Regions from separate parts of the Xanthobacter luteus genome, predicted to be linked through region 2. Evidence: riboswitches for the same ligand, from Rfam matches in the RefSeq annotation. Region 2 holds a riboswitch; each other region holds the start of a gene.
What was found. A riboswitch is a leader RNA that binds a small molecule or an ion and turns the genes downstream of it on or off. The one in region 2 is predicted to bind cobalamin.
Positions count from the first base shown of each region.

Region 1 (9,681 bases), on a different contig from region 2:
GGGCAGCAGCGCCAGCACGATGTTCTTGGCGCGGGCGAGCGCGGCGAGCCGCTCGGCGCCGTAACGCCACCAGTCGAGCCCGCCCAATTGGCGCACCACGATCACCTTGGCGTGGCGTGCCACCGTGTCCACCCACAGGTCCACCGACAGGGGGTGCCTGAGGTCCTTCAGCCGCGCGAGGCGCAGGCTCGGCAGGCGCGCGCGCCCGGCGCGCCAGGCGGCGGCGAGCGCCAGAAGGTCGCTGTCGGCGAAGGAGAGCACCGCCATGTCCCCGGGCGTCTGGGCGAGGTCCACCGGCTCGGCGAGATCCTCGAGGGTCGCGGACGTGGTGGACAGGAGGTGCATGGCGTTCTCGCGTTCCCCGCCTCAGCCGAGGATGGTCCGCTGCGCCGCGGCGCGGTCGAAGCCCTTGAGGCCGATCACCACCAGCGCGCCGCGGCGCGCCTCGCTTGCGCCCCACGGCCGGTCGAAATGGTGCGAGACCCGCTCGCCGACCCCCTGCACCAGCAGCCGCAGGGGCTTGTTCTCGACCGCCGCGAAGCCCTTCACGCGCAGCACGTCGGCGGCCGCGGCGGCGCGCGCCACCCGGTCGGCCAGCGCCGCGGCGTCGGCGATCTCGGGCAAGGCCACGACCATGCTGTCGAAGTCGTCGTGGTCGTGGCCCTCCTCGTCGTCGTGATGGGTGCGGCGGGCGTCGATCTGGTCCTCCACCGCGAGGCCGAGGCCGAGCAGGGCCGCCGGATCCACCTTGCCGTTGGTGATGGTGAGCACCTTGACGGCTCGCGGCAAATGGGCGGCGACGCGGGCGCCGGCGATCTGCGCGGCGGCGGCGTCGATCAAATCGCCCTTGGTGATGATGACGAGGTCGGCGCAGGCGATCTGGTCCTCGAACACCTCCTCCACCGGGTCCTCGTGGTCGAGGCTCGCGTCCGCCGCGCGCTGGGCGTCGAGCGCGTCGTGGTCGCTGGCGACGCGGCCTTCCGCGAGCGCCGGGCCGTCCACCACGGCCACCACGCCGTCCACCGTCACCCGGCTTTTCACCGCCGGCCACTGGAACGCCTGCACCAGCGGCTTGGGCAGCGCGAGGCCCGATGTCTCGATCAGGATGTGGTCGGGCGCGCGGGCGAGGATCTTGTCGAGCGCCGGCACGAAGTCGTCCGCTACGGTGCAGCACAGGCAGCCATTGGCGAGCTCGACGATGTCCTCGTCGGCGCAGGTGGCGACGCCGCAGCCCCTGAGGATCTCCCCGTCGATGCCCACGTCGCCGAACTCGTTGACGATCACCGCGAGGCGCTTGCCGCCGGCATTTTCCAGCATATGGCGGATGAGGGTGGTCTTTCCCGCGCCGAGGAAGCCGGTGACGATGGTGCAGGGCACGCGGGCGAGCGAAGCGGAAGCGGAGGGGGCGGGCGCGGTCATGAGGGGTCCTTGGCTGGGAACAATGGGGGCAGGCGCGCGACCATGCCGCGCTTCAGCCGCTCGGGCCGGCCGCGCCAGGGCATGAGGCCGTCGCCGGCGGCGGCGAGCAGGCGCGCGCCGGCGAGCAGGTCCGGGGCGCTGTGAACGTCGAGGTCGCCGAACACGTAGGTCCAGCCGTCGGCCCGCGCGATGGCGGCGGAGAGCGCGCGCTTGCAATTGGCGAGGCAACGCACGGGGGAAATCTCGATGCCGAGGGCGTCGGGGCCGGCGCCGGCGGCGCGCGCCGCCGCGAGCAGGGCGGCGCCTTCGGCCGGCCGGCCGTCCGCCCCGGCGCCGCAGGTGACGCAGACCAACAGCGTCACCGGCGCCGCGGCCGCCTGCGCGCGCGCCTCGGCGGCGGGCGGATCGGCGGCGGGCGGATCGGCAGGGGGAGAAGACGGTGCGGCGCGCTCCACCGGGCATCGGTCCATGGGTGCGGGGCCGCCCGCCTGCGGGCGTGGAGGGACGCAAGACCGAGGCACCCCGCCCGGCGCGGACCTTGTCGAGGGCAGGTCTCCTGGCTCGCGGATCTCAGCGCCTCCGCCGCCTTCCCGGAGCGCATGCGCCCAGTGGCCTTTGACGGAAGCTCACCGCTTACAGTTGCGGGGGCAGCCGCGGATTCGGCGCCCGTCCTTCGACACGGCGCCCCACCGCATTCCCTTTTGCGCCCGGCGCGTACCCTCGCGCGCGGGACCATCGACCGGGTCACTTAAGGGCCGGCCGGGGCGGGTTGTCAAATGGCGCGCGGGGCGTGGGCCGCTCGCGGCCCGAGGCGAGTCGCCCTCGGCGGGAATGATCGCCTTCGGCGGATTTCTTGCGCTGGGCCCCGGCGCTCCCGGCGCTGACGCTCCGGTCGGCCGGGGCACGCGGGCGCTGCCGGTTCCTACCTGCTCATCGCGCAGGCCCTTCCTCGCCGCGCACACCCCTCCCCCCTTGTGGGGAGAGGGCCGGGGTGAGCGGGTGGGGGTCGCCCGACGGGGAGGGGATTGGGCGGGTTGGATGTTGGCAGAGGGGCGAGAGACGCCGCCGGTGGCCATCAGGAGGGCGTCGAGCGGACGGGAACGGCACAGCTGACTTTCCGAGAGGGTCCTGCACCCCCACCCCTGCTCCTCCCCTTTAGGGGGAGGGGTTCTCAAAGGCGAGAGTTCCGCAAAGGGGAGGCGCTGGCGCGGAGAACTGACGCGACCCCCCGCCTCAGCCCCTCTGCCCGAGCCGCTGCGTCACGAGCGCCATGGCGGCGTCGAACGCCGCCTCGATGCCGAGGGCGCTGGTGTCGAGCAGAGCGGCATCGTCCGCCTTCACCAAGGGCGCGGCGGAGCGCAGCGAATCGCGCTCGTCGCGCTTCTCGATGTCGGCCAGCACGTCGGCGAACGTCACCGCGGCGCCGCGGCCGGCGAGTTCCTTGAAGCGCCGCTCGGCGCGCACCTGCGGCGCGGCGGTGACGAACAGCTTCACGTCGGCATCCGGGCAGATGACGGTGCCAATGTCGCGCCCGTCCAGCACCGCGCCCCGTTCCTGGGCGGCGAAGCGGCGCTGCAGGTCGAGCAGCGCCGCGCGCACTCCCGGCCGCGCCGCCACCACCGAAGCGGCCTCGCCCATGGCGGCCGAGCGCAGCGCCTCGGGATCGATCGCCGCCACGTCGAGGCGCGCCGCCGCCGCTTCCGAGGCGGCGACGTCGTCGAGCAGGCCGAGGGCGAGGCAGCGGGCCGCCACCGCCCGGTAGAGCAGTCCGGTATCCAGGTGTGGGAGAGCGTAATGCGCGGCGATGCGCCGGGCGAGCGTGCCCTTGCCGGAGGCCGCCGGCCCGTCGATGGCGATGATCATGCGCGAATCTCCGCGCCGAGCGCGCGCATCATGGGGAGGAAGGAGGGGAAGGAGGTGGCGATGAACGCCACATCGTCGACGCTCACGCCGTCCTGCGAGGCGAGGCCCATGACCAGGAAGGCCATGGCGATGCGGTGGTCCATGTGGGTCGCGACCGGGCCGCCGCCGCGGACCGCCGCCGCGCCCCGCACGATCAGGTCGTCGCCCCTCACCTCGTGGGAAACGCCGCACATCTCAAGGCCTTGCGCCACCGCGGCGAGGCGGTCGCTCTCTTTCACCCGGAGCTCGGAGAGCCCGCGCATGACGGTCTCGCCCTCGGCGAAGGCGGCGGCCACCGCGAGCACCGGATATTCGTCGATCATCGCCGGCGCGCGGTGGGCGGGAACTTCGATTCCCTTGAGCCTGGAATGGCTTACCTTGAGGTCGGCGACGCTCTCGCCGCCCTCGGTGCGGGTCGCCAGGGTCTCGATCGCGGCCCCCATCTCCTTGAGCGTGGCGATGAGCCCGGTGCGCAGGTCGTTCATCATCACGTCGGCCAGAATCACCTGCGATCCCGGCACGATCAGCGCCGCCACCAGCGGGAAGGCGGCGGAGGACGGGTCCGCCGGCACCGCCACCGGCGCCCCCTTCAGCTGCGCCCCGCCCTCAAGCGTCACCCGCCGCCCGTGCGGCCCGTGCGGCTCGACGCGCACCTGGGCGCCGAAATGGGCGAGCAGGCGCTCGGTATGGTCGCGCGTCGCCTCGCGCTCGATCACCACCGTGCTGCCCGGCGCGCCGATCCCGGCGAGCAGCACCGCCGATTTCACCTGGGCCGAGGGCACCGGGCTTTCGTAGGTGAGGGGAGACGGCGCGATGCTGCCCTTGAGGGTCAGCGGCAGGCGCCCGCCCTCGGCCTCGGCCAGCACCTCGACGCCCATCTGCCGCAGCGGATCGAGCACGCGCCGCATGGGCCGGCGCCTGAGGCTGGCGTCGCCGTCGAAGGTGGCGGTCACCGGCTGGCCCGCGACCGCGCCCATCATCAGGCGCACGCCGGTGCCGGAATTGCCGAAGTCGAGCGTCGCGTCCGGCTGGGACAGGCCGTGCCGGCCGACGCCGGTGACCCGCCAGTGGCCCTCGCCGAGCCGCTCCACCTTGGCGCCCAAGGCGGCGCAGGCCTTGGCGGTGTTCAGCACGTCCTCGCCCTCGAGCAGGCCGGTGATTTCGGTCACCCCCTCCGCGAACAGGCCGAAGATGAGCGCGCGGTGCGACACCGACTTGTCGCCGGGCACCCGCACCCGCCCGGTCAGCGGGCCGCAAGGGAGCGCGGTGGCGGGGACCGGCGCGCCCTCGCCATGGGCGGCGGAGGCGGGCGATGCGCTGGACATGGGAGGCCTCCCAGGGGCTCCGCCGCGGCGCGCGGGCGGGCCGGTTGGTGTCGTCTTGGATCGGCCGCTCGTCTAACACAGGCGCGCGAGCGCCGTCACGGGGAGGCCTTGCCCTGCGATTGGCCTTGACAGACCCTGTGGCAGGCGCCAATGGAGCACCCTCCTTTTTACAGCCCTACCGAGGAACTTTGCCGTGGCGAAGCCTGAACTCGGCACCAAGCGCATCTGTCCTGTTACGGGGCGCAAGTTTTACGACCTGAACAAGGATCCCGTCGTGTCGCCGTTCACGGGGGAATCCTATCCGCGGTCCTATTTCGAGCCCGCCGTCCGCGGTCGGGCGGAGCCGCGCAGCGTCGCAGAGGAGCCAGAGGCCGAGGAGGCCGAGGCCGAGGTGATCAGCCTCGAGGAGGCCGACGAGGAGGCCGCCGGACCCACCGTGGCGACCACCGGCGAGGAGGTGGACGACGACATCGAGGCGGCCGACGACGACACCTTCCTCGAAGAAGACGAAGATGATGGGGACGACGTCTCCGATCTGATCGGCGAGGGCCTCGAGGACGACGAAGAGGCTTGATGCCGGACGCGGCCTGTGCTTAAAGGCCGCTCTCGCTCGGGGATGCACATCCCCGGCAACCCCGCCTCGGGACATCCCGGCGCGACCTGAGCCTGGAGGAAATGCCCGTTTCCCGCAGGCCCGGCGCGCAGCCCGAGGCCCGGTGGGGCCATAGCTCAGTTGGGAGAGCGCTTGAATGGCATTCAAGAGGTCGGCGGTTCGATTCCGCCTGGCTCCACCAAATTTCGACCCGACCTTGGTCTGACGTCGCGCCCAGAGCCTCCGGCTCGCGTTTTCCCGCCTTGTCATATCCGGCCCTCCACCCCTCCGGGACGCGTCTCGGCGCGGGCGAGCCCATGACGGCCGCGCGGGCCGGCCGGTGATGTGGCGCGATCGAGGCCGTGCCGGCCCGGAGGGACGAATCGCTTGCGCCCCGCGCGGCGCCTGGCCGCGATGGGCGTGCGGGCGCCGCATCCCGGCCGGGCGCCGCGGTCACAGCGCCGGCAGGATGGCGATGTCCTTCACGGTGCCGTCCACACCCTTCACCGTGCCCGCGGCGGTGGCCTTGCCGGCGGAGAGGTCGACGCGGTAGGGCCTCGGCCGGCCATCAGCCCGCCCGCGCCGGCACCGGCGTCCGCCGCGACGATGTCGAACGCGAACCTTTTGGCCCAGCGGCTTCATGGCCGCGCCGAGATCGGGAAGGGCCGCCCCCCGGCGGCGGCGACCGCCACCAGCACCTGGACGTAACGCCCTCTGTGGAGCGGCTTGCGCATCCTGTTCCTCCGGCCCGCTGTCTCCCTGCGCCGGCCCGCGCCGGCGTCAGCCGGGGCGGGCGGGGGCGGCGGCGGGCGGGGCCGGGCAGGGCGTCGCCTCCATGCGGTGGAGCAGCCGGACCATGGGCGCGGGCGACACCTGGATGGGGCCGGCGAAGGGCTCGCCCATCTCGGTGACCAGGAAGATGGCGGCGGAGATGGCGGCCATGGCGAGCACGTGTCCCGCCATCACCAGCGGGTTGCGCGGGGCGAACACGCCCACATTGGCGAAGATGAGGGCGAACCAGCAGATCACCACCACGATGAAGGTGGTGGGCGTGGCGGTGCGGGCGACGCCGGAGACCTTCCAGCGATACTCCACCAGTTGCTGGGACAAAGAGAGGAGATTGCCGCGCCCCTGCTTCTGGCCATCGTCGGCGGGCTGGAGGGCGCGCAGTTCGCCGTCGAAGCGCAGCAGCACCTTCAGCGCCGGATCGGTGCTGCCGACGGGAGCAAGATCGGTATCGCCCTGCCACGTCTCGTCCACGAGCCGCTTGCCGTAATCCTGCAACGTGCGACGCACAGCGCAGGCCGGGCCGCCGAAGTTCAGGAGCTCCAGGTCCGTCATCTGCAGGGCCGCGGCGTATTTCTGCACGTCCGAATAGGCCTCGCTGAAATTGTAGCGCGAGGAATTCACCATCAGGCCGAGGAGCAGCGCGGACATGGTGGCGACCATGGCCATGCCCGCCTTCAGGCTCTTGATCGACCCCTCGGAAAGCCAGGACTCGGGCAAGCGCCGCGCCAGGAGCATGCCGGCACCCCCGGCCAGGACCATCATCACGAAGGCCGCGAGGGTCGGAATCCAGGCGTTCATGCTTGTTTTGCCCCCGCGCGGGTGTCCAACGGCGTGGTCCGATCCCGGGCGCGGGCCGCGCGCCCCATCAGCTTATGCGCAAGCTGATCCGACACCGTTCTATCATCAGGGCGGAGGGCGATTCACCGGGCATATCGATTTCCCCCGTGCCGCCGCCTGCCGCTTCGGGTCGCATCCGCCCGCCCCCTGTGACAGCGGCCACGGCCGCGCCTCAGACCCCGGGGCAACGCCGATCACCGCTGGCGGCGCCAGGGGCAACCCGCGCCGGCATTGGGAGGCCTTGGCGCCGGCGTCTCGACGGCTTCCTCGCCCCGACGCGCCGGTCCCCGCCGATGGCGCTTGGCATTCGCACGCATAAGCGACAAAGTCCCGGCCGATGCTGCATCGCAGCAGCGGCGCCGGGGCCCCCGGCGTTTCGTGCGCAGGCGACACGCGCCGGGGCGATGGGCTCGGGGGCGGCTGGCGCGGGCGGTCGGAAGCGAGGATGGTCGGCGTGAGCGTGAGCATGTCCATGCCCTTCGGCCGCCGCATCAGCCTCTTCCGCCTCGCGCTCGGCGTGCTCCTGGCGCTGCTTGCGGCGGCGTCCGCCGCGACGCTGCTCGCCCCGTGGTTCTGGCTGGCCGACCTGCTCACCTTCTTCCGCCCGCATCTGTTCGGCGCGAGCCTGATCGCGCTCGCTCTGGCGCTCCTGTCCCGCCGGCGCTGGCCGATCCTGGCGGCGGCGGCGCTCGCGCTGTTCAACCTGTGGCCGCTCGCGGTCGCCGCGGCGCCGTCCGCCCCGCGCGCCGCGGCGGGGGCGCCGACGGTGCGCATCATGTCGGCCAACCTGCTCAACCGGAACCCGCGCAAGGACCTGTTCCAGCGCGCCGTGGCGCAGGTCGCGCCCGACGTTCTGGTGGTGCAGGAGGACGTGTTCGCCTGGCCGATGGCGCTCGGCCGGCTGCCGGGCTTCCCCTACCGGGCCTCGGACCTCGACCGGCGCCTCGGCGCCATCGACGTCCTGAGCCGCCTGCCCATGAAGGTGACGCTCATCGGCGCGGGACCCGGCAACGTGAAGTCGCGCCGCCGGCGGCCGGAAGGGGGGGTGCGGGCCGAGATCGAGGTGGCGCCGGGCGCCCCGCCGCTGGTGGTCTACGCCATCCACCCCTTGACGCCGCGCAGCGAAAGGTGGTGGCGCCGCCGCGCCGCGAGCTTCGCCGAGATCGCCCGGCACATCCGCGCCGAGCCCGAGGGCACGCGGATCGTGGTGGCGGGGGACTGGAACACCCCGCCCTGGTCGCCGCAATTCGCCCGCTTCATGGACGAGGCGGGACTGCAAGCCACCGAGGCGCTGCCCTGGCCCGCGGCCACCCGCATCTTCTCCGTGCGCGGGCACGCGCTGCCCCGCTGGCTCGGCACGCCGGTGGACCGGCTGGCGGTGAAGGGGGGCGTCGCCGTCGCGGGCCTCAGGTTCGCGCCGGCCTTCGGCTCCGATCACCTGCCGATCTATGCCGATCTGACCGTGCGCTGAGCGCGCCGGACGCCGGCCCGCCGGTCAGCGCACGTGGCGGCCGGTGAGGGCGAAGCAGAAGGCGTCCAGCATGTCCGCCTCCTCGACGTTCAGCGTGCCGTCGGCGCCCACCACCTTGAGGCCGGCCCGCAGCAGGGCGGAGACGGCGTCGTGCCCGGCGTCCATGAGCGCGTCGATGGCGCCGTCCACCGTCTCCTCGGTCGGCCGCATGCGGGCGATCCAGCCGCCGAGCCGCTCGCGCTCGGCGCCGGTGAGGTCGATGCCCTTCTCGGCGCAGGCGCGGTCGCAGAAATAGCTCATCTCCTCGACCTCGGCGGCGTTCATCTCCTTGTCCGCGAGGGCGAGCGCGGCGAGCAGCGGCAGCCCGGCCTGCCGCACGACGGTGCGGATGCGCTCGAAGCGCGCCTCCTCCGGGTCGCCGAGGGTGACGTGGATCGCCTCCTTGGGCCAGACGAAGCCGAAGTTTTCGAAGAAGAAGCGGGCGAGCGGCTCGCGCCGCGCCCCGTCGAGGTCGGTGACGCCGGTGATGCGGTCCACCCGGAAGGCGCGCGTCGCCTGCCGCTCGTGGCACTTGGCGATCAGGATCGGCACCCCTTCGGGGTTGCGCTCCACCGCCCAAACGGAGATGCGCCGGTGGCTGGCATTGCCGGCATGGTCCACATAATCGATGGCGAACGACTGGCCGTCCGCCGGGTCGCGCGGCTGCTCCACCGGGCCGCCGGGCAATTCGTCGTGGGGATCGTCGGCCGGCACGTCGAGCCGGTGCGCATCCGCATAAGGCGGGGCGGCCTGGGCCTTCACGCGGTCGATGAAGAAGGTCTTGAGCGAAGAGATGGCGTTCATGCGATCGGTCCCGGATCGGTCTTCATAGCGGGGCGCGGCGGGATGATCCAGGGCCGCCCGCGCCCGCGCCGTCCGAGCGTCCCGCCGGCCGGCGGGCGCCCGGTGCGCCGTGCGGCGGCTCAGTCGTCGAACACCTTGTCCGCCGCCGTGATGAGGCCGATCTGCGGGTTGCGCGCGCAATAGGTGCCGAGCTTCTCGGAATTCTTCACGAACGCATCCATGTCGATGACCGGGGAGTCGTCGTCCTTGTAGAAGCCGTCGAGCCAGGCGAGGATCAGCGAGATCGTCTCCTTGTCGGAAGAGATGAACTGCTGGCAGGTCATGGTGGACAGGTCCACCTTCTCCGCCGCCGCCGGCGCGATCCCGGCGACGAGCAGCACCAGCGCAAACACGTATTTCATGATTTCCCCCTGATCCCTCAAAGGGCGGCAGCCGCCGCCGCCCGCATCATGCCCCGCGGCAATGCCAAGCGCCATCGGCGAAGGCGGCCGCGAAGGGGGCGG
Region 1 is NZ_JBDZDO010000009.1:190,855-200,535, reverse strand. It holds gene cobN (cobaltochelatase subunit CobN) at 1-345, opposite strand, end outside; gene cobW (cobalamin biosynthesis protein CobW) at 367-1,419, opposite strand; gene ABLE88_RS23035 (DUF1636 family protein) at 1,416-1,889, opposite strand; cobalamin riboswitch at 1,949-2,171, opposite strand; gene ABLE88_RS23030 ((d)CMP kinase) at 2,653-3,282, opposite strand; gene aroA (3-phosphoshikimate 1-carboxyvinyltransferase) at 3,279-4,646, opposite strand; gene ABLE88_RS23020 (TIGR02300 family protein) at 4,840-5,220, shown strand; tRNA gene ABLE88_RS23015 (tRNA-Ala) at 5,365-5,440, shown strand; gene ABLE88_RS23010 (hypothetical protein) at 5,692-5,880, opposite strand; gene ABLE88_RS23005 (bestrophin-like domain) at 6,019-6,825, opposite strand; gene ABLE88_RS23000 (endonuclease/exonuclease/phosphatase family protein) at 7,319-8,335, shown strand; gene ABLE88_RS22995 (WYL domain-containing protein) at 8,360-9,178, opposite strand; gene ABLE88_RS22990 (HdeA/HdeB family chaperone) at 9,298-9,579, opposite strand.
Region 1: it holds a riboswitch for cobalamin, as region 2 does, so the genes downstream of both, ABLE88_RS23035 (DUF1636 family protein) here and ABLE88_RS19690 (HupE/UreJ family protein) in region 2, are expected to answer to the same signal.

Region 2 (9,681 bases):
GCCGGGCGCGAGCCCGAGCTGGACCGCCGCCGGGTTCGCCTCGAGCACCCGCTCGCCCTGCGCGTCCACGAGGAAGGCGGCAGGCGCGCGCGCGGCGCGCGCGTCCGGGCGCGGCCCGGACAGGTCAAGGGGACGTGATTTCGTCTCCGTCATTCCGTGTTGTCCGCGAATACCTTCGACAATCGCCCGGGCGCCAGATTCGCTTGGCCGGCTATAGTGGCGCGCAATGATTAACGCCGCGGCAATCGTCGGAATTTGACCTCTTTCATATTGCCGAGGACAGGGCCGGGCATACTAAGATCGTGTGGGTGCGCGGCCGCCGGCCGCAGGCCCCAACCCGAGGAGTGACGCCCATGACGAAGATCGGTCCCGACCTGGAGTTGCCCGCGGAGATGCGCGCCATCGCGGAGAAGAACGTGGCCCAGGCGCGCCAGGCCTTCGAGACCCTGTTCAAGAGTGCGCGCGACGCGGTGGGCGACGGCGAGGGGCGGTTCGAGGAGATGCGCACCTCGATGAAGGATCTGCGTCAGAAGACCATCGGCCTGATGGAGGCCAACGTCGCGGCGAGCTTTGACTTCCTGCACAAGCTGGTGACCGCCAAGAGCCCGCAGGAGATGATGAGCCTGCAGGCCGAGTTCCTCTCCAGCCAGATGCAGGCGGTGGCCGAGCAGGCGAAAAGCCTCGGCGCCGAGGCCAAGGCGCTGGGCGAGAGCACCGTGCGCACCCTCGACGAGCACGCCCGCGCCCTCGCCGAGCGCGTCAAGACGCTGAGCGCCACCGCCGCCCAGAACGCCCAGGCCGCGGCCCAGGATCTCAAGGTGATGGGCGAGACCGCCATGCGCGACGCCAAGACCGCGACCGACCAGGCCATCGACCCCAACCGGCCGGGCTGACGCGGTTTCAGACTACCTATTTGTTGTGCGGCGCAAAAATGATTTTGCGCCGCACGGTGCCCTCGGCTATAACAACGTGGGGTCAGGGCCAGCGCCTGGAACCGTGTCGCGTGGAGCCTTTCGCGTTGCCGGACGGTCGCCAGCGGGGCCCGTTCCGCATGCGCCCCCGTCCTCCCAAAGCCGCCCCCCGAGCGACCCGAGGATGCTATGAACGACACCTTCATCAAGGCCTATCAGGACCAGTTGGAAGCGGCCAAGAAGGCCTTTTCCGCCAATGGCATGCCTGCCTTCGAGGTGCCCCCCGCGGTGCGCGAGATCGCCGAAAAGGGCCTCGCCACCTGCCGCGACAATTACGACAAGATGAAGTCTTCGGCCGAGCAGGTGAACGCCGCCTTCGAGGACACCTGCACCACCGCCAGCAAGGGTGTCGCCGCGTTCAACGTGAAGATGCTCGAGGCGCTGCAGACCAACGTGAACTCGTCGTTCGACTATTTCAACGCGCTGCTCGCCTCGAAGACCCTGGCCGAGGCGGTGGAGATTTCCACCAGCCACGCGCGCAAGCAGTTCGAGACCGTCTCCAGCCAGGCGAAGGACCTCTCCGCCCTGGCCCAGAAGGTGGCCGCGGATTCCACCGAGCCCATGAAGGCCTCGGTCGAGAAGACCATCCGCCCCGCCGCCTGATCGCGGCCCCGGCGGCTGCGCGCGCCGCAGGGCGCGCGGCTCCCCATTCCACCGCCGGCGCGTGCCCCCGCGCCGGCGTTTGCATTCCGGCGCCCCATCGCCGGCGCGCCCTTGACGCGGCCGGCTCTCCTGGCGCAGGTTCCGTTCGGCCCGCCTCGCGGGCCGCTCGGGCCGCCATGGCGCCCGCGACGGGGACGGCACCGAGGGTCGGAACAGGGGTCCGCGCGGCGCTCCCGGGGCGGGCGATGGACGGCTCTTTCATTCCTCCAGGCCGGGTGCTCCCCGGCGATCAAGACATGCGCGCCATCGGTTCCGTCTCGCCGCTGCTTCTCGTCGGTCCCGCCTGGGTGGGCGACATGGTCATGGCCGCGAGCCTGGTCGAGGTGCTGCGCCTGCGCGATCCGGGACGCCCGGTGGACGTGATCGCACCGCCCGCCGCGCTGCCCATCGCCCGCATGATCCGCGGCGTGCGCCGCACCATCCCGCTCGGCCTCGGCCATGGCGAGCTCGGCCTCCTGGCCCGCTGGCGCGCCGGCCGCGCGCTGCGGGAGGAGGGCTATTCCAAGGCCATCATCCTGCCGCGCGCCTTCAAGGCCGCCATCATTCCCTTCGCCGCCGGCATTCCCGAGCGCGTCGGCTACAAGGCCGAGCTGCGCTCGCCGCTGCTCACCGACGCGCGCGCCGACCGGGACCGCAAGAGCGCGCGCACCATCGACCGCTTCGTGGCGCTCGGCCTGCCCGAGGCGGCGCCGGCCGCGCCGGCGCCGCGCCCGCGCCTCTATCTGCCCGACGGCATGGCGGACCTGGCGGCCGGCAAGTTCCCGCTGCCCGGCCCGGGGCCGGTGCTGGCGCTGTGCCCGGGGGCCGAATACGGCCCGTCCAAACGCTGGCCGGCCGAGAAGTTCGCGTCGCTGGCGGCCCGCGCGGCGGCCGCCGGCTGGCACGTGCGGGTGGTCGGCTCGGCCAAGGAGGCCCCCGCCGGCGCCGTGATCGCCGCCGCCGCGCCGGGCATCGAGGATCTCACCGGCCGCACCACCCTCATGGAGGCGGCGGCGGTGCTGGCCGCCGCCAGCGTGGTGGTGACCAACGATTCCGGCCTGATGCACGTGGCGAGCGCCCTCGACCGTCGGGTGGTGGCGGTGTTCGGCTCCTCGTCCGAGAAGATGACGCCGCCCACCGCGCCGGGCGCGCGGGTGATCTCGCGGCCCTTGCCCTGCCGGCCGTGCATGAAGCGCGAGTGCCCGCTCGGCACGCTCGCCTGCCTCGAAGGCATCGACGCCCGCGAGGTGTTCGACGCGGCCGAGCGCATCGCCCGATGAGGGTGCTCCTCGTCAAGCTGTCCTCGCTCGGCGACGTGGTCCACGCCTTTCCCGCCCTCACCGACGCCATGGCCGCGGTGCCCGGCCTGCGGGTGGACTGGGCGGTGGAGGAGGCGTTCGCGCCCATCGCCCGGCTGCACCCCGCGGTGCGCGAGGTCATTCCGGTGCCGCTGCGGCGGCTGAAGAAGCGCCCGCTGGCCGCGCTCGGCAGCGGCGAGGCGGCGGCCGCCCGCCGCGCGCTCGCCGGCCGGCGCTACGACGTGGTGATCGACGCCCAGGGCCTGGTGAAGAGCGCGCTCGTCGCCCTCCTCGCGCACGGCCGGCGCCACGGATTCGACGGCGCGAGCGCGCGCGAGGGGCTCGCCGCCCTTGCCTATCACGTCCGCCACCATGTGCCCGAAGTGGAGCACATGGCCGAGCGCATCCGCAAGCTGTTCGCCGCCGCGCTCGGCTATGGGCTGGAGGGCCGTCCGCTGGACACCGGCCTCAGGCCGGACCCGCTGCCGCAGGGCGACGCGCCGCATCTGGTCTTCCTCCACGGCACCACCTGGCCCACCAAGACCTGGACCGTCGCCGGCTGGCGCGCGCTCGCCGCGGAGGCCGAGAAGGCCGGGATGCATGCCCTGGTGTTCACCCAGGGCGCGGCCGAGGAGGCGCGGGCGCGCGCCATCGCCGAGGGCCGCCCGGCGGTGGAGCCGCTGCCGCCGCAGCCGCTGGAGACGCTCATTCCGCTGATCGCCTCGTCCGCCGGGGTGGTGAGCGTCGACACCGGGCTCGGCCATCTGGCCGCCGCCTTCGGCGTGCCCACGATCGGGCTCTACGGCCCCACCGATCCGCGCCTCACCGGCCTCGTCGGCGCGCGGGTCGCCGAGCTGAAATCGCGGCGCGACTGCGCGCCGTGCGAGAAGGCCCGCTGCCGCATCGCGCCGGAAACCGTCGCGGGTCCGCCTTGCCTCGCCGATTTCGAGGCCGCCGCCGTCTGGCGCGCCCTGACGGCGCTGTCCGGCCCGCGCTGAGCCACGTCCTGCTGCACGGCGAGTCCCCGTCCGGCTCATGCCTTGGCCGCCCGCGCGTTCGGACGCGCATCCCCTCCCCCTTGTGGGGAGGGGCAGGGGAGGGGGTGGCGCAAGGCTTCCGAAGCAGGCGCGCGGTGTGCTCCCGGCGGCGCGACCCCCACCCCCTCGCCCCTCCCCACAAGGGGGAGGGGAGCCCGCGCCCCTTTCGCTGTGCCCTGCGCCGTGCGCCGCCCCCGGTCCGGCGCGGCCGATGTCGGCGTGAGACAACACCTTCCGGCGCCGGCTTATGGACAAGCGGGGAGGCGGCGTGGCACACCGGCGGTCCATTGCGAGGGTGCTGAGCCACATGACGCTTTCGCGCGGCCCCGGCCGCGATCTGATGCTGGTGACCGGCGGGGCGGGCTTCATCGGCTCCAACATCGCCCGCGCCTTGGCCGCGGACGGCCGCCGGGTGGTGGTCGCCGACTGGCTCGAGGACGGGCCGAAATGGCGCAACATCGCCGATATCCCGCTCGAGGACGTGATCCGGCCCGAGGCCGTGGAGGGCTTCGTCGCGCGCGCGGGCGGGCTGCTCGCCGGCATCGTCCACATGGGCGCCATCTCCGCCACCACCGAGCGCGACGCGGACAAGATCGTCGCCCGCAACATCCGCGCGACGCTGGATTTGTGGGCGCTGTGCGCGGCAAAGCGCCTGCCCTTCGTCTTCGCCTCCTCCGGCGCCACCTATGGCGACGGCTCCTCGGGCTTTGCCGACGCGGACGATGCCGGCGCGCTGGCGCGCCTCGCCCCGCTCAATCCCTATGGCTGGTCCAAGCTGTTCGTGGACCGCCGGATCATGGCCGACGTGCGCGCCGGCCGGCCGCGCCCGCCGCAATATGCGGGGCTTCGCTTCTTCAACGTCTATGGCCCCGGCGAGGCCCACAAGGGCGACATGCGCTCGGTGGTGCACAAGATCTATCCCGCCGCAGCGGCGGGGGAGGCGGTGACGCTCTTCAAGTCGCACCATCCGGCCTATGGCGACGGCGGCCAGCTGCGCGACTTCATCCATGTGCGCGACTGCGTGGCGGTGGTGCAGTGGCTGCTGGAGAACCCGCAGGTCAGCGGCATCTTCAATGTCGGCACGGGGCAGGCGCGCAGCTTCGCCGACCTCGCCACCGCGGTGTTCGCGGCGCTCGGCACGGCGCCGCGCATCGCCTATGTGGACATGCCGCAGCACCTGCGCGGCGCCTACCAGTATTTTACCCAGGCCGACATGGGAAAGCTGCGCGCGGCCGGCTACAGCGCGCCCTTCACCTCGCTGGAGGAGGGCGTCGCGTCCTACGTGAACGGCCACCTCTCGCGCCGCAACGAGGCCGTCTGATGCGGCGCGCCAAGCAGGGGACGATCCGCCATGGTGCCTGACGGCGCGCCCGGCCCCATCGCCGTGATCGGCGACGTGATGGTGGACCGCTACATCACCGGCTCGGTCTCGCGCATCTCGCCCGAGGCGCCGGTGCCGGTGCTGGTACACGGCCATGAGCGCATCGTGCCCGGCGGCGCCGCCAACGTCGCCGCCAACGCCGCCGCCTTGGGCGCGCGGGTGCGGCTGGTGGGCCTCGTCGGACGGGACCGGGAGGCGGACCTGCTGTGCGCCGCGCTCGCCGCCCATCCCGGCGTCGCCCTCGATCTGATGGTGCGCGACGCCGGCCGGCCGACCATCACCAAGACCCGCGTCATGAGCGGGCGCCAGCAGATCGTGCGCATCGACGCCGAGACCATCGCCCCGCCCGAGGCCGGCCTGCTGGAGGCGCTGCTGGCGGCGGTGGCCGAGGCGGTGCGCGGCGCCCGCGTCCTGGTGCTCTCCGACTATGCCAAGGGCCTGCTCAGCGACACCGTCATCGCCGCCGCCATCGCCGCCGCGCAGGCGGCCGGCGTGCCGGTGGTGGTCGATCCCAAGCGGCGCACCTTCGAGGCCTATCGCGGCGCCAGCCTCGTCACCCCCAACCGCAGCGAGCTCGCCACCGCCACCGGCCTGCCCGACGCCACCGACGCGGAGGCGGCGCGCGCCGCCGAAGCCGCCTCGGCCCAGTTCGGCGGCGACGTGCTGGTGACCCGCGCCGAGAAGGGCATGACGCTGTGGCGCCGCGGCGGCCAGGTGCTGCACGTGCCGGCCAAGGCGCGCGAGGTGTTCGACGTCTCCGGCGCCGGCGACACGGCGCTCGCCGCTCTGGCGGTGTCGCTGGCGGCGGGCCAGCCGCTGGAAGCCAGCGTCCACCTCGCCAATGCCGCCGCCGCGGTGGCGGTGGGCAAGCTCGGCACCGCGGTGGTCACCCGCGCCGAGCTGCTCGCGGCGCTGGAGGAGGCGGGCACGCCCGGCATGGCGCCCGGCGCGCTGCTTTCGGCGCACGATGCGGCGCGCGTCATCGCCGAATGGCGCGCGGCGGGCGCGCGGGTGGTGTTCACCAATGGCTGCTTCGACCTCCTGCATCCCGGCCACGTCGCGCTGCTGGAGGCGGCGGCGCGGGAAGGCGACCGCCTCGTGGTGGCGCTCAACACCGACGCCTCGGTGAAGCGCCTGAAGGGCGAGGGCCGCCCGGTGCAGGACGAGGCGGCGCGCGCCCGCGTCATGGGCGCGCTGCGCTGCGTGGATCTGGTGGTGCTGTTCGACGAGGACACGCCGCTGCGCCTCATCGAGACGCTGAGGCCGGACGTGCTGGTGAAGGGCGCCGACTATCGCGAGGATGAGGTGGTGGGCGCCGACGTGGTGAAGGCCCATGGCGGGCGCGTCGCGCTGGTGCCGCTGGTGGAGGGCCGCTCCACCTCGGCGCTGGTGGCCAAGGCGAAGGGATAGGGTCGGGGAGCCGCGCGGATGGCGCGGGCGGTGGGGACACCCCCACCCCTGCCCGCAAGGGGGAGGTGGCGTCCGGGAGGCGTCGCGGCCTCACGCGCAGTGGGCGATCACCTTCCGCACGAAGGCCTCGCAGGCGGCGAGCTGGCGATCCTCCACATATTCGTCGGCCTGGTGCGCCTGGGCGATGGAGCCCGGCCCGCAGACGATGGTGGGGATGCCGCCCATCTCGGCGAACAGCCCCGCCTCGGTGCCGTAGGCGACCTTGCAATGGTCGTTGCGCCCGGCCCAGGCCTTGGCCAGCACGGCGATGGGCGCGCCCGGATCGGTGGCGAGGCCCGGAAACGCCGCCTTCAGCTCGAACACGATCTCCGCCTCGCGCGCCCGCGCCTTCAGCGCCGGCAGCACCTCGGCGCGGGCATAATCCTCGATCTCGCGCACATAGGCGTCGACGTCCTCCTCGGGCAGCGCGCGCACCTCCCATTCGAGCACCGCGTGGTCGGGCACGATGTTGAGCGCCGTGCCGCCCTTCAGGATGCCCACATGGGCGGTGGAGAACGGCACGTCGTAGAGCCCATCGCGCGGGCCGTCCTTGGCGAGCCGGGCGCCGAGCCGGTGCACCGCCGCCGCGATCAGCGCCGCCGCCTCCACCGCGTTCGCCAGCTCCGGCGCGCGGGAGGAATGGCCCGAGCGCCCGCGCACGATGGTACGCAGGGAGCGCTTGGCCTTGTGGGCGGTCACCACCGCCATCGAAGTCGGCTCGCCGACGATGCAGCCCTCGGCCTTCAGCCCCTCGGCCAGGAACCGGGCGATGAGCGGGCGCACGCCGAGGCAGCCGAGCTCCTCGTCATAGGAGAAGGCGAGGTGGATCGGCTTCTTGAGCGGCCGGGCCGCCATCTCCGGCAGCAGGCCGAGGCAGACCGCGAGGAAGCCCTTCATGTCGCAGGCGCCGCGGCCATAGAGCCGGCCGTCGCGCGCGGCGAGGACGAACGGGTCGGAGGTCCAGTCCTGGCCGTCCACGGGCACGGTGTCGGTGTGGCCGGAGAGGATGATGCCCGCCTCCTGCCGCGGGCCGAGCGTGGCGATCAGGCTCGCTTTGCCCTGGGCCTGATCCTCCACCCGCACGAACGCGACGCCGTTGGCCGCGAGGAACGCCTCCACGTCGGCCACCAGCGCCAGGTTCGGGTTGCGGCTCGTGGTGTCGAAGGCCACCAGGCGGGCGAGCCAATGGCGGGTGAGGGGGGCCGGCATCGCGTCCTCCGGGAATGCCTCTGGCCGGTGACTATAGCCGGCACGGGCCGGCCGCGCGTGCGGCGGCGCACAAAAATCGCGCGCGATTTCCGAACCCTCCGGTTGCCGCGCCCCTGCTGCGGTCCCTATAGTCGCGGCGGTGTCGGTGCCCGCTTCGCGGCGGGCCGAGAGAGGGAATGCGGTGCGGGCGTCGAGCCCAATGCCGCAGCTGCCCCCGCAACTGTCGGCGGATAGTCCCCCCGCAAGAGCCACTGGAGCGATCCGGGAAGGCGCGGGGCGGGCGGCGATCCGCGAGCCAGGAGACCTGCCGCCACCTCAAATCGCCCGCGCGCGGGCTCGTCCAAGGCGCCCTCGGTGGGAGGGCCAAGGAGGTCAAATGTCGAAGCGCCGTACCGTTTCCGCCGTTGCGTCCACAGGCCTCGCGCTGCTCGCCGCGGCGCCGGCCCACGCCCACCACATGATGGGTGGCGAGATGCCGTCCAATGTCATGCAGGGCCTGCTCTCCGGCCTCGGCCATCCGGTGATCGGGATTGATCACCTCGCCTTCATCGTCGGCATCGGCGTGGTGGTGGGCGCGTTCGGGCTGAACCTCGCGCTGCCGGTGCTGTTCGTCGCCGCCTCGGCGCTGGGCGTCGCCATCCATGTGATGGGCGTGTCGGTGCCGGGCTCCGAACTGGTGGTGGCGGCCTCGGTGCTGCTTCTGGGCGTGCTGCTGGCGCGCGCCGCCGCCGTGCCCGTCGGCGCCTGGGCCGCTCTGTTCGCCATCGCCGGCCTGTTCCACGGCTATGCCTACGGCGAATCGATCTTCGGTGCCGAGCAGACCCCGCTCCTCGCCTATCTGGCCGGCCTGGTGATCATTCAGAGCGTGATCGCCGTCGGCGTCGCCTACGCCACCCGTTCGGTGAAGCAGGCGCCGGTGTCGCTCAATGCGCGCCTCGCCGGTGCCGCCGTGGCCGGCGTCGGCATCGCCGCGCTCGCCGGACAGATCATCCCGGGCTGACGTGGCCGCCCCCTCGGGCTTGCGCCAAGACGCGCCGGCGGCCGCGGCCGCCGGCGGCCTCGTCCTGGTCCTCGGCGGGGCGCGCTCCGGCAAGAGCCGGTTCGCCGAGGCGCTGGTGGAGGCCGAACCGGGTCCCTGGACCTATGTCGCCACCGCCCAGGCGCGCGACGGCGAGATGGCGGCGCGCATCGCGCTCCATCGCGACCGCCGGGACGCGGGGTGGCAGACCGTCGACGCGCCGCTGGAGCTTGCCGGCGCGCTCGCCGGCCTGCCGCCGGGCCGGCCGGCGCTGGTGGACTGCCTCACGCTCTGGCTCACCAATCATCTGCTGGCGGACCACGACCTTGAGGCGCAGGCGGACCGGCTGCTTGCCGCCCTCGCCGGGCGGGCCGGGCTGACGGTCTGCGTCGCCAACGAGGTGGGCTTCGGCATCGTGCCGGACAACGCGCTCGCGCGCCGCTTCCGCGACGCCGCCGGGCGGCTCAACCAGCGCATCGCCGGCATCGCCGGCCGGGTGACGCTGGTGGTGGCCGGCCTGCCGCTCGACCTCAAGACGCCGGGAGGCGCCCCATGAGCGATCTCATCCCCGATCCCGCCGGCCCGCTTACCGACGCCGAGGCGGCGCGCCACCGCGCCAAGATGGAAAAACGCAAGGCCGTGCAGGACGCCGAGGTGGCCGGCAAGACCGTGGAGA
Region 2 is NZ_JBDZDO010000007.1:57,345-67,025, reverse strand. It holds gene ABLE88_RS19730 (PAS domain-containing protein) at 1-153, opposite strand, end outside; gene ABLE88_RS19725 (phasin family protein) at 354-893, shown strand; gene ABLE88_RS19720 (phasin) at 1,101-1,574, shown strand; gene waaF (lipopolysaccharide heptosyltransferase II) at 1,871-2,893, shown strand; gene waaC (lipopolysaccharide heptosyltransferase I) at 2,890-3,909, shown strand; gene rfaD (ADP-glyceromanno-heptose 6-epimerase) at 4,286-5,269, shown strand; gene rfaE1 (D-glycero-beta-D-manno-heptose-7-phosphate kinase) at 5,300-6,739, shown strand; gene argE (acetylornithine deacetylase) at 6,830-7,987, opposite strand; cobalamin riboswitch at 8,114-8,313, shown strand; gene ABLE88_RS19690 (HupE/UreJ family protein) at 8,364-8,987, shown strand; gene cobU (bifunctional adenosylcobinamide kinase/adenosylcobinamide-phosphate guanylyltransferase) at 8,989-9,561, shown strand; gene cobO (cob(I)yrinic acid a,c-diamide adenosyltransferase) at 9,558-9,681, shown strand, end outside.

Region 3 (9,681 bases), on a different contig from region 2:
TTCTATCAACCTGAGATTGCGGTCGATGGTCAGCGCCAGCGTGCGCAGCACGTTCTCGGCCGAGCGCTGGGCCTCGATGCGCCGATCCTCGCGCAGCTTGGCGAGCATGCCGGCCTGGACGAGGACGATGATGAGCACGATCGCCGCGGTGACAAGCTGGAGCAGGGGACCCCGGACCGAACGCTTCAGGACGCTGTCCATTTGCACCTGGGCCACCTCGTCCTCTGGGAACACCTTCCCGTTGCCGTTGTCGCGGGCCGCGCGGCGGGGGGCGCGATCCTGCAGGCGATGGCTCGGCGCGCCCCGAAACGCCAAGCCAAAGCGCTGCGCTTCCCGCAGGTCGAGCCGCCACTCCCGCGCGCGGACCGCGTGTGATGGTCGAACCAATGCGCGACCTCAACCGCCTCCGCAAGGGGTTGCGTCAATGCAGGCGGAAATTGTGCGGAATAGAATTCCAGCTGCCCAGCTGGCTGGCGTGGCCGACGGGCGCCGTTCAGGCGCGTCCGGGAGTTCCGGCGCGCGGCGGATGGAGCGACAGGCCCGGCACCAGCCCGTCGGGGATCGGAACGCTGGCGGCGTGGGTGCGCCCGTGGGCCAGCAGCCTGGGCAGAACGTGGGTGTGCGGCCCGTCGGGGCTGCGCCCGTCGGCGGGCGGGATCGGCTGGAAGACCTCGATGCGGCCCAGCGCGCTGACGAACACCCGGTGCGGGCTCGCCGCGAGGATCGCGCCGATCGGGCCGTCGGGATCGAACATCTGCCGGCCCTCGGCCTTGCGCAGGGCGGCGATGAGGACTGGGTCGCGGGTGCGCACGCAGGCCTCCACGGCGTCGAGGCCGATGCCGAGGTCGAACAGGACGGCGCCGCGGTCCTCCTCCCGGATCGCCGCGAGGTCGGGACCGATCTCGGCGATGGCGCGCCGGCCGGCGCGCGCCGCCTGCGCGGCCGGCAGGCAGAGCGCGATCGCCGGCACGCGGCGCTCCGCGTGGCGCGAGGGCATCTCGTAGGGCAAAGCGACGAGGCCGGGATGGGCGATCACCCGCAGCGCGCCGCGCGCGGTGGCGACCTCGATCCGCTCGGGCGCTGCGGCGATGCGGGCCGGCTCCCCGGCATCGCGCATGAACTCGGCGATGCCGCCGAACACGCCGAGGCTCCAGCCGGCGCGCGGGTCCTGTGCATGGTGGTGCAGCAAAGCGAAGGCGCCGGCGCCGCGCACGGCGTTGGGGTCGCCGAGAAGGTCGGTCATGGCGTGGGCTCCTTGCCGGCGGGGCCGTCGAGGCGGCTCCAGGGGATCACGAAGGGCTCGCCGCCGCGTGCCCCGCACTCGATGGAGACCCGGTAGGCCGCTGCCACGGGAGCGGGCGCCAGCACCTCGGCGGGCGTGCCCAGCGCGCGCAGGGCGCCCTGGTCCATCAAAGCGAGCCGGTCGCAGAACCGGGCGGCGAGGGTCAGATCGTGCAGCACCGCCACCACGGCGGCACCGGCGCGGGCATTGGCGCGCAGCAGCTCCATCACCTGCAGCTGGTGATAGGGGTCGAGCGCCGCCACCGGCTCGTCCGCCAGCAGCACCGGCGCTTCCACCGCCAAGGCGCGCGCCAGCAGCACCCGGGCGCGCTCGCCGCCGGAGAGCGTGCCGGTGGTGCGGCCGGCGAGATGGGTCACGTCCGCCGCCGCCATGGCGCGGCGCGCGGCGGCGTCGAGCACGGCGGCACCGTGCGGCAGACGGCCGAGGGCGATCACGTGCGCCACCGTCATGGGCCAGTGGATGCGCCCGTTCTGCGGCAGATAAGCGAGGGTGCGGCCGAAGGCGGCGCGGCCGATCTCGGCCGGCGTGCGGCCGTCGAAGACGATCCGGCCCGACGCCAGCGGGTCGAGGCCGCACAAAGCGCGCAACAGGCTGGTCTTGCCGGCCCCATTGGGGCCGATGAGGCCGAGCAGCTCGCCGCCGCGCACCGCGAGCGAGAGGCCCCGCACCACCGCCGCCGCGCCGCGCCGCGCCTCGACGCCCTCCGCCACGACGATCATGGCCCCTCCACCTTCAACCGCCGCAGCATGGCGAGGAAGAAGGGCGCGCCGATGATGGCGGTGATGACGCCGAGCTTCAGCTCCGGCCGGGTCGGGACGAGGCGCACGACGATGTCGGCGCCGAGCGTCAAGGCGGCGCCGGCGAGCCCGCTCGCCAGCAGCAGCCGGCCCGGCCGGTGGCCCACCAGCGGGCGCATCAGATGCGGCACCACGAGGCCGACGAAGCCGATGGCGCCCGCCACCGCCACGCTCGCCCCCACGGCGGCCGCCGTGCCCCCGACCACCACCAGGCGCACCCGCTTCAGCGAGAAGCCGAGGCTGTGCGCCGCGTCCTCGCCGAGCGTCAGCGCGTCCATGGCGCGGGCCGAGGACAGCACCAGGGCCCAGCCCAGCACCATGAAGGGCAGCGCCAGCGCCACGTGGACCAGCGAGCGGTCGGCGAGCGAGCCCATGAGCCAGAACACCACCTCCAGCGCCGCATAGGGGCTGGGGGCGAGGTTGAGGGCGAGGGCGGTGAGCGCGCCGGCGAGCGCGTTGATGGCGACCCCGGCGAGGATCAAGGTGGCGGTGTCGGCGCCCGAGCGGGCGACACTCAGCAGGAACACGGTGGCGATGCCGGCGCCGATCAGCCCGCCGAGGGGCAGAGCGAGCGCGAAGGCGGCGGAGAAGCCGAAATAGAACGCCACCACGGCCCCGAGCGCCGCCGCCCCGGAGACGCCGACGATGCCGGGATCGGCGATCGGGTTGCGCATCAGCCCCTGGAGCGCCGCCCCGGTGACGCCCAGGCTGAAGCCGACCGCCGCGCCCAGCACCGCTCGGGGAATGCGCAATTCGGCCAGCACCAGCGCCGGCAGGCTCGCGCGGCCGGCGAGGAGGTCCAAGACCGCGGCGCCGAGATCGAGCGGGGCATAGCCGATGAGCACCGAGGCCACGGACAGCGCCACCACCAGCAGCGCGAGGCCGGCGAGGAGCAGGCGGTGGTGGTCGTGCGTCCCGTCCGTCATTGCCGGCGGCCTTCGGGTGTGGCGGCGCGGGGGCCCGGCGCGCCGGGCGCGATCTTGGTGCGCGCGGCGGCGAGGCGCGCCGCCGCCTCGGCAAGGCCCGGCCCGGCGCAGGTCCACAGGCGGATCGGCAGCGGCACCGCGCGGTCCGCCTTGGCGAACGGCGCCAAAGCGGGGTGGTGCAGCAGCTCGTCGGCGAGGGAGGGCGGCGCGTCGGGCGCCGCATTCACCACCAGCAGGTCCGGGCGGGCGACGACGATCTCCTCCAGCGCCAGCTGGCCCATGCGGTCGGTGGACAGGCGGGCGGCGAGGTTGTCGAGGCCGGCGCGGGCGAGCACCTCGTCCGGCACCGAGCCGCGCCCGGCGGTGAAGCCGTTGGGCCGCAGCACCACGGCGGTGGCGCGGTCGGCGGGGGCCGGGGGCAAGGCGGCCATGGCGGCCCGGATCTCGGCCACCATGGCCTCGCCGCGCGCGCGCTCGCCGAGGCGCGCCGCCACCTGCCGGATCTGGGCGTAGGCCTCCTCCAGGGAAGCGGGCACGCCGAGCTCCATCACCTCGAGCCCGAGCCGGCGCAGCATGGCGGTGGTGGCGCGGGTGGTGAAGGCGCCGGCGATCACCAGGTCCGGGGCGAGCGGCACGATCTCCTCGGCGAGGCCGCGATTGATCGGCACCTGGGCCGCGAGACCGGCGACGTTGGAGGCGCGCGGGTCGCGGGCGAGGTAGGTGACCGAGGCGACGCGGCCGGGGTCCGCGAGGCGCAGCACCAGTTCGTCGGCGCACAGATTGAGCGAGACGATGCGGGCGGGCTTCGCCTCCCCCGCGACGGCGGGGGAGGCGGCGAGAAGGGCCAGCAGGGCCGGGAGCAGTAGCGCCGTCCGCATCATTGGCCGCCTCAATAGGTCAGCTTCAGGCCGGCGAAGGCGCCGAAGCCCGGGGCGAGGAAGCCGTTGGGGTTCTCGTAGGTCTCGTCGAACAGGTTGTCGATGCGGCCGAACACCGTGGCGTTCGGGCTCAGGGCGTAGTTCGCCGCGAGGTTCACGATGGTATAGCCCGGCTGGTCCACATAATTCGACGTCAGGCGCTCGATGTCCCACCAGGACGAGACATAGATGAGGGTGGCGGTGAGGTCGAGCTTGTCGGTGGCCTGCCAGTTCACGCTCACGCTCACCTTGTCGTTGGGCCGCCTGAGCGGGAGGCACGAGGTGGCGGTGAGCGGCGCGCAGGCGGCGCCGAACGGTTGGCCGGGCGGGAAATAGCCCACCACGTCGGTATAGGTGTAGTCGGCGCGCACCTTCAGCGTGTCGGTGACCTGGACCGCCATGAACACTTCGACGCCCTGCGTGGTGGCGCTGGAGATATTGACGTTCTGATAGGTGACGGGATCGTAGCTGATCAGGTTGGTGATGTCGTTGTGGAACCAGGTGGCGCCGAAGGCGAGGCGGCCCTTGAAGAATTCCTGCTCGAAGCCGGCGTCGTAGCCGGTGCTCTCCTCCGGCTTGAGGGCGGCATTGCCGTAATAGGGGGCGTAGAGCTGGTAGAGGGTCGGCGCCTTGAAGCCGGTGCCGTAGCTCGCCTTCAGCTTGGTGCCGGTCTCCGGGAACAGCAGCGCCGGGGCGAGGCGCCAGGTGGTGTGGTCGCCGAACGTGTCGTCGCTGTCATAGCGGACATTGGCGGCGAGGAAGAGCCGCTCGAAGAACTGGCCCTGATACTCCGCATAGACGCCGGTATTGCCGGTGGCCGCGTCCAGCTGGGTGTAGGCGGTCTGCGACGTCATGCTCTCGTTGCGCCGCTCGACGCCGGCCAGCACGTTCTGGCCCGGGGCGAAAGTGTAGAGCGAGCGCAGGTAATAGATCTGCCGGTCGCCGGTATAGTCGCCGTTCACGCTGGCGTTGGGGCCGTCGGTGGGGCGGCTCGAGGTCATGGCGCTGACGCCGAACGCGGTCTCCAGCGCCCCGTCGAGCGCCTTCCATACGCCCTCGCCCTTGGTGAAGAACAGGGAGGCGTAGCTGGTGGAGCGCTCGGGCGCGGGAATGCCGGAATAGGTGGGCGGCGGGTAGATGTCCGGCGTGAAGGAGAGCTGGCTGTCGATGTAGCGGGCGACGAAATTGACCGCGAAGGTGTCGCTCACCGCGTAGTCGAGGCGGGTCGAATAGGTCCAATTGTCGTAGGCGTTGGGATTGCGCGGATAGCCCGCCGGCACGATGTCGGCCGGCGTCACCGGCGTGTCGGGGGACGAGAAATGGGTGACGTTGAAGGAGTAGGACAGCTTGTCGGTGGAGCCGCTGAGCGCCACCGCCTGGTTGAAGGTGCCGAACGCGCCGAGCTCGGCATAGCCGAACGCCTTGGCCGGCCCCTCGCCCTTCTTGGTGGTGACCGAGATCACCCCGCCGATGGCGTCCGAGCCGTAGAGGCCGCTCTGCGGACCGCGCAGCACCTCCACCCGGGCGAGGTCGGTGGCGAGCATCTGCCCGAAGTCGAAGGCGCCGTTGGGGGTCGAGGGATCGCCGGCGTCGATGCCGTCGATCAGCACCTTCACATGGTTGGAATTGGTGCCGCGGATGAACACCGAGGTCTGCCCGCCCGGCCCGCCGGTCTGCACGACATTGAGGCCGGGAAGGCTCTCCAGCACCTCCGGCAGGGTACGCAACTGCTTGCGCTCGATCTCCTGCGCGGTGACCACGCTCACCGAGGAGGCGACCTCGTCCTCGGGGGTCGGGATGCCGGTGGGGCTGGTCACCACCACGTCGGGCAGGTCGATGGCCGGAGCGCCGGCAGCGGCCGGCGACTGGGCGAAGGCGGCGCCGGGGACGACGAGAAGGGCGGTGGACACGAGGAAGCGGGCGGCGCGCGCGGCGCCGCGAGGGCTGGGAGGAAAAAGGGACGGCATGACGGCCTCGGCACGGGTGGTCCGTCACCGCGAACGAGGCGCCCGCCGGCGCACCGGCCGAACGGATTCCGCCACCATCAGGACACCCCGCCCGACGTGCTCGCGCGTGACCACGGCTGACGGCAGGTCTCCTGGCTCACGGGTCGCTGTCCTGTCGCCGCCTTCCCAGGCTGAACGGCCCAGTGGCATTTGAGACGAAGGACTCGCCGCTTACAGTTGCGGGGGCAGCCACGGCATTTCCACCTGCCCGTCGCCGGGCGGAGCGGAGCACCGCGTTCCCTTTTGATCCCCGAGGGGAACCGTCGCGGTAAGACTAGACCGCAAGCAAGCCGCAGGTCAACGGAATGTGGCGCTGGAATGGCGAATTCCCCGTGAATGACATTCATGCAACGCGGTAGTCGTATTCATGCCTCGACGGGCACAAATCGTCGTGCGTGGCCATGGTGTGCTCGACTTACTGGCGACACATCGCAGGCTCCGCTATAGCGAAGCCGGGTCGCACTGCGAAAAGGATGTTCCCTTGGCCGACGTCATGTCCCGCACGCCGCACGCAGTCGCCAGCTTCTTGAGGCGTCTTCCAGCGCCCGCTTTGCTCGTTGGCGCGCTCCTGCTCGCCGGCTGCGGCGAGGAGCCGAAGGCGGCGGCGCCGGAGCCGCGCCCGGTGCGCACCGCGCTCGCCGCGAGCCGCGCCGCCGGCGACGCGGTGACGCTCACCGGCCAGGTGGAGGCGCAGAACGAGGCCTCCTACGGCTTCCGCATCGGCGGGCGCGTGATCGAGCGGCTGGTGAACGTGGGCGACCGGGTGGCCCCCGGCCAGGTGCTGGCCCGCCTCGATCCCCAGGACGAGCAGAACGCGCTGCGCTCGGCGCAGGCGGCGCTCTCGGCCGCGCAGGCCAATTTGTCCCAGACCCGCAACCAGTATGAGCGCCAGCGCCAGCTCCTGGCCCGCGGCTTCACGCCGAGGGCGCAGTACGAACAGGCCGAGCAGGCCTATCTCAACGCCCGCTCCCAGGTGGAGGACACCGAGGCGCGGCTGCAGATGGCGCGGGACCGGCTCGGCTTCACCGAGCTGAAGGCCGATTCGGCCGGCGTCGTCACCCAGCGCCGGGCCGAGCCGGGCGAGGTGGTGCAGGCCGGCCAGAGCGTGGTGGAGGTGGCGCGCCAGGACGGGCGCGACGCGGTGTTCGACGTGCCGGCGGCATTGCTCTCCTCGCTGCCCGCCGACCCGCTGGTGGAGGTAACGCTCGCCGGCGACGCCGGTGCCAAGGCCACCGGCCGGGTGCGCGAGGTGGCGCCCCAGGCGGACCCGGTGACCCGCACCTTCCGGGTGCGCGTGGGGCTGATCGATCCGCCGCCGGCGCTGCGCCTCGGCACAACGGTGATTGGCCGCGTGAGCGTGGATGGCGGGCCGGTGATCGAGATCCCGGCGAGCGCGCTCACCCGCCTCAATGACAAGCCGGCGGTCTGGGTGGTCGATCCCAAGGCCAAGACCGTGGCGCTGCGCAACGTCGAGGTGCTGCGCTTCACCCCCGCCACCGTCACCGTCGCCGAGGGCCTGAAGCCCGCCGAGATCGTGGTGACGGCGGGCGTGCAGGCGCTGCATCCGGGCCAGCAGGTGCGCCTCCTGGGGACGCAGCCGTGAGCGGCTTCAACCTCTCCGCCTGGGCGCTGAAGCACCGCTCCGTCATCATCTACCTCATGGCCATCTCGGTGGTGGCCGGGGTGATGGCGTTCCGCAACCTGGGCCGCGCCGAGGACCCCACCTTCGTCATCAAGACCATGGTGGTGCAGGCCAATTGGCCGGGCGCGACGCTCGGGGAGACCTTCAAGCAGGTCACCGAGCGCCTGGAGCGCAAGCTCCAGGAGGTGCCGAGGCTCGATTACCTCGAGAGCTACACCAAGCCGGGCCAGACCACGATCTTCGTGCACCTGCAAGGCTCCGCCACCGCCGCCGAGGTGCCGGACATCTGGTATCACGTGCGCAAGAGCGTGGGCGACATCCGCCACACTTTGCCCCAGGGCATCGTCGGGCCGTTCTTCAACGACGAGTTCGGCGACACCTTCGGCATCATCTACGGCTTCACCGCGGACGGCTTCAGCCACCGCGAGCTGCGCGATTATGTGGAGGAGGTGCGCTCGCAGCTGCTGCACGTGCCGGACGTCTCGAAGATCGAGATCCTCGGCGCGCAGGACGAGCGCATCTTCATCGAGTTCTCCATGCAGGAGCTGGCGAGCCTCGGCATCGACCGCGCCGCCGTGCTCGCCGCGCTGCAGGCGCAGAACATCGTGCGGCCCTCGGGCGAGATCCAGACCGGCAAGGAGAACATCTCCATCCGCGTCTCCGGCGCCTTCACCTCGGAGGCGGACGTCGCGAACGTCAATTTCGTCGCCAACGGGCGGCTGATCCGGCTCGCCGACATCGCCACCATCAGGCGCGGCTTCGCCGACCCGCCGCAGCCCCTGTTCCGCACCAACGGCAAGCCGTCCATCGGCCTGGCCATCGCCATGCGCGACGGCGGCGACATTCTCGCCATGGGCGGGAACATCGACGCCGCCATGAACCGGCAGATCGCCGATTTGCCCATCGGCATCGAGGCGCATCTGGTGGCGGACCAGGCGGTGACGGTGTCGAGCGCCATCGCCGAGTTCATGGAGAGCCTGTGGCAGGCGGTGGCGATCATCCTCGTGGTCTCGTTCATCGCGCTGGGCGTGCGCGCCGGCGCCATCGTCGCCCTCGCCATTCCGCTGACGCTCGCCATCGTGTTCGCGCTGATGCAGCTGGTGCACATCGACATGCAGCGCATCTCGCTGGGCGCGCTCATCATCGCGCTGGCGCTCATGGTGGACGACGCCATGACCACCACCGACGCGACCCTCACCCGGCTCGCCGCCGGCGACGACAAGGTGACGGCGGCCTCCTATGCCTTCAAGGCCTACGCGGCGGCGATGCTGGCGGGCACGCTGGTGACGGTGGCGGGCTTCGTGCCGGTGGGCTTCGCCGCCTCCTCGGCGGGCGAATACACCTTCACCCTGTTCGCCGTGGTGGGAATAGCGCTCATCGTCTCCTGGCTCGTGGCGGTGCTGTTCGCCCCATTGCTGCAGGTGCTGATCCTGAAGGCGCCGCCCAAGGACCGCATCCCCGATCCCGACGCCCCGCCCCGCGGCGTCATGGGCATCTATCGCGGCTTCCTGGTGCTGTGCCTGAAGCTGCGCTGGGTCACCATCGCCGTCACCATCGCCTTGTTCGTGCTTTCGGTGCTGGCGCTGCCCTTGATCCCGCGCCAGTTCTTCCCCGCCTCCGACCGGCCCGAACTGCTGGTGGACCTCGCCTCGCCGCAGAACGCCTCGATCTACGCCTCCGAGAGCGTGGCCCAGGCGTTCGACGCGCTCTTGGCGGACGATCCGGACGTGAAGCGCTGGTCCACCTATGTGGGCCGCGGCGCGATCCGCTTTTACCTGCCGCTGGACGTGCAGCTGCCCAACGACTTCTTCGCCCAGTCGGTGATCGTGGCGCAGGACGTGGCCGCCCGCGACCGCCTGAGGGCCAAGCTGGAGAAGGCGCTGGCGCAGGACTTCCCGCAGCTGGTGGCGCGCATCGCGCCGCTGGAGCTCGGCCCGCCGGTGGGCTGGCCGGTGCAGTACCGCGTCTCGGGGCCGGACATCGAGAAGGTGCGCGCGCTCGCCCTCGACCTCGCCAGCGTGGTGGCCTCGAACCCGCAAGCCGAGAAGGTCAATTTCGACTGGATCGAGCCGGCGCGACAGGTGCGCATC
Region 3 is NZ_JBDZDO010000002.1:126,496-136,176, forward strand. It holds gene ABLE88_RS09225 (sensor domain-containing diguanylate cyclase) at 1-216, opposite strand, end outside; gene ABLE88_RS09230 (DUF6925 family protein) at 494-1,243, opposite strand; gene ABLE88_RS09235 (ABC transporter ATP-binding protein) at 1,240-2,022, opposite strand; gene ABLE88_RS09240 (FecCD family ABC transporter permease) at 2,019-3,026, opposite strand; gene ABLE88_RS09245 (ABC transporter substrate-binding protein) at 3,023-3,907, opposite strand; gene ABLE88_RS09250 (TonB-dependent receptor plug domain-containing protein) at 3,916-5,910, opposite strand; cobalamin riboswitch at 6,015-6,228, opposite strand; gene ABLE88_RS09255 (efflux RND transporter periplasmic adaptor subunit) at 6,431-7,552, shown strand; gene ABLE88_RS09260 (efflux RND transporter permease subunit) at 7,549-9,681, shown strand, end outside.
Region 3: it holds a riboswitch for cobalamin, as region 2 does, so the genes downstream of both, ABLE88_RS09250 (TonB-dependent receptor plug domain-containing protein) here and ABLE88_RS19690 (HupE/UreJ family protein) in region 2, are expected to answer to the same signal.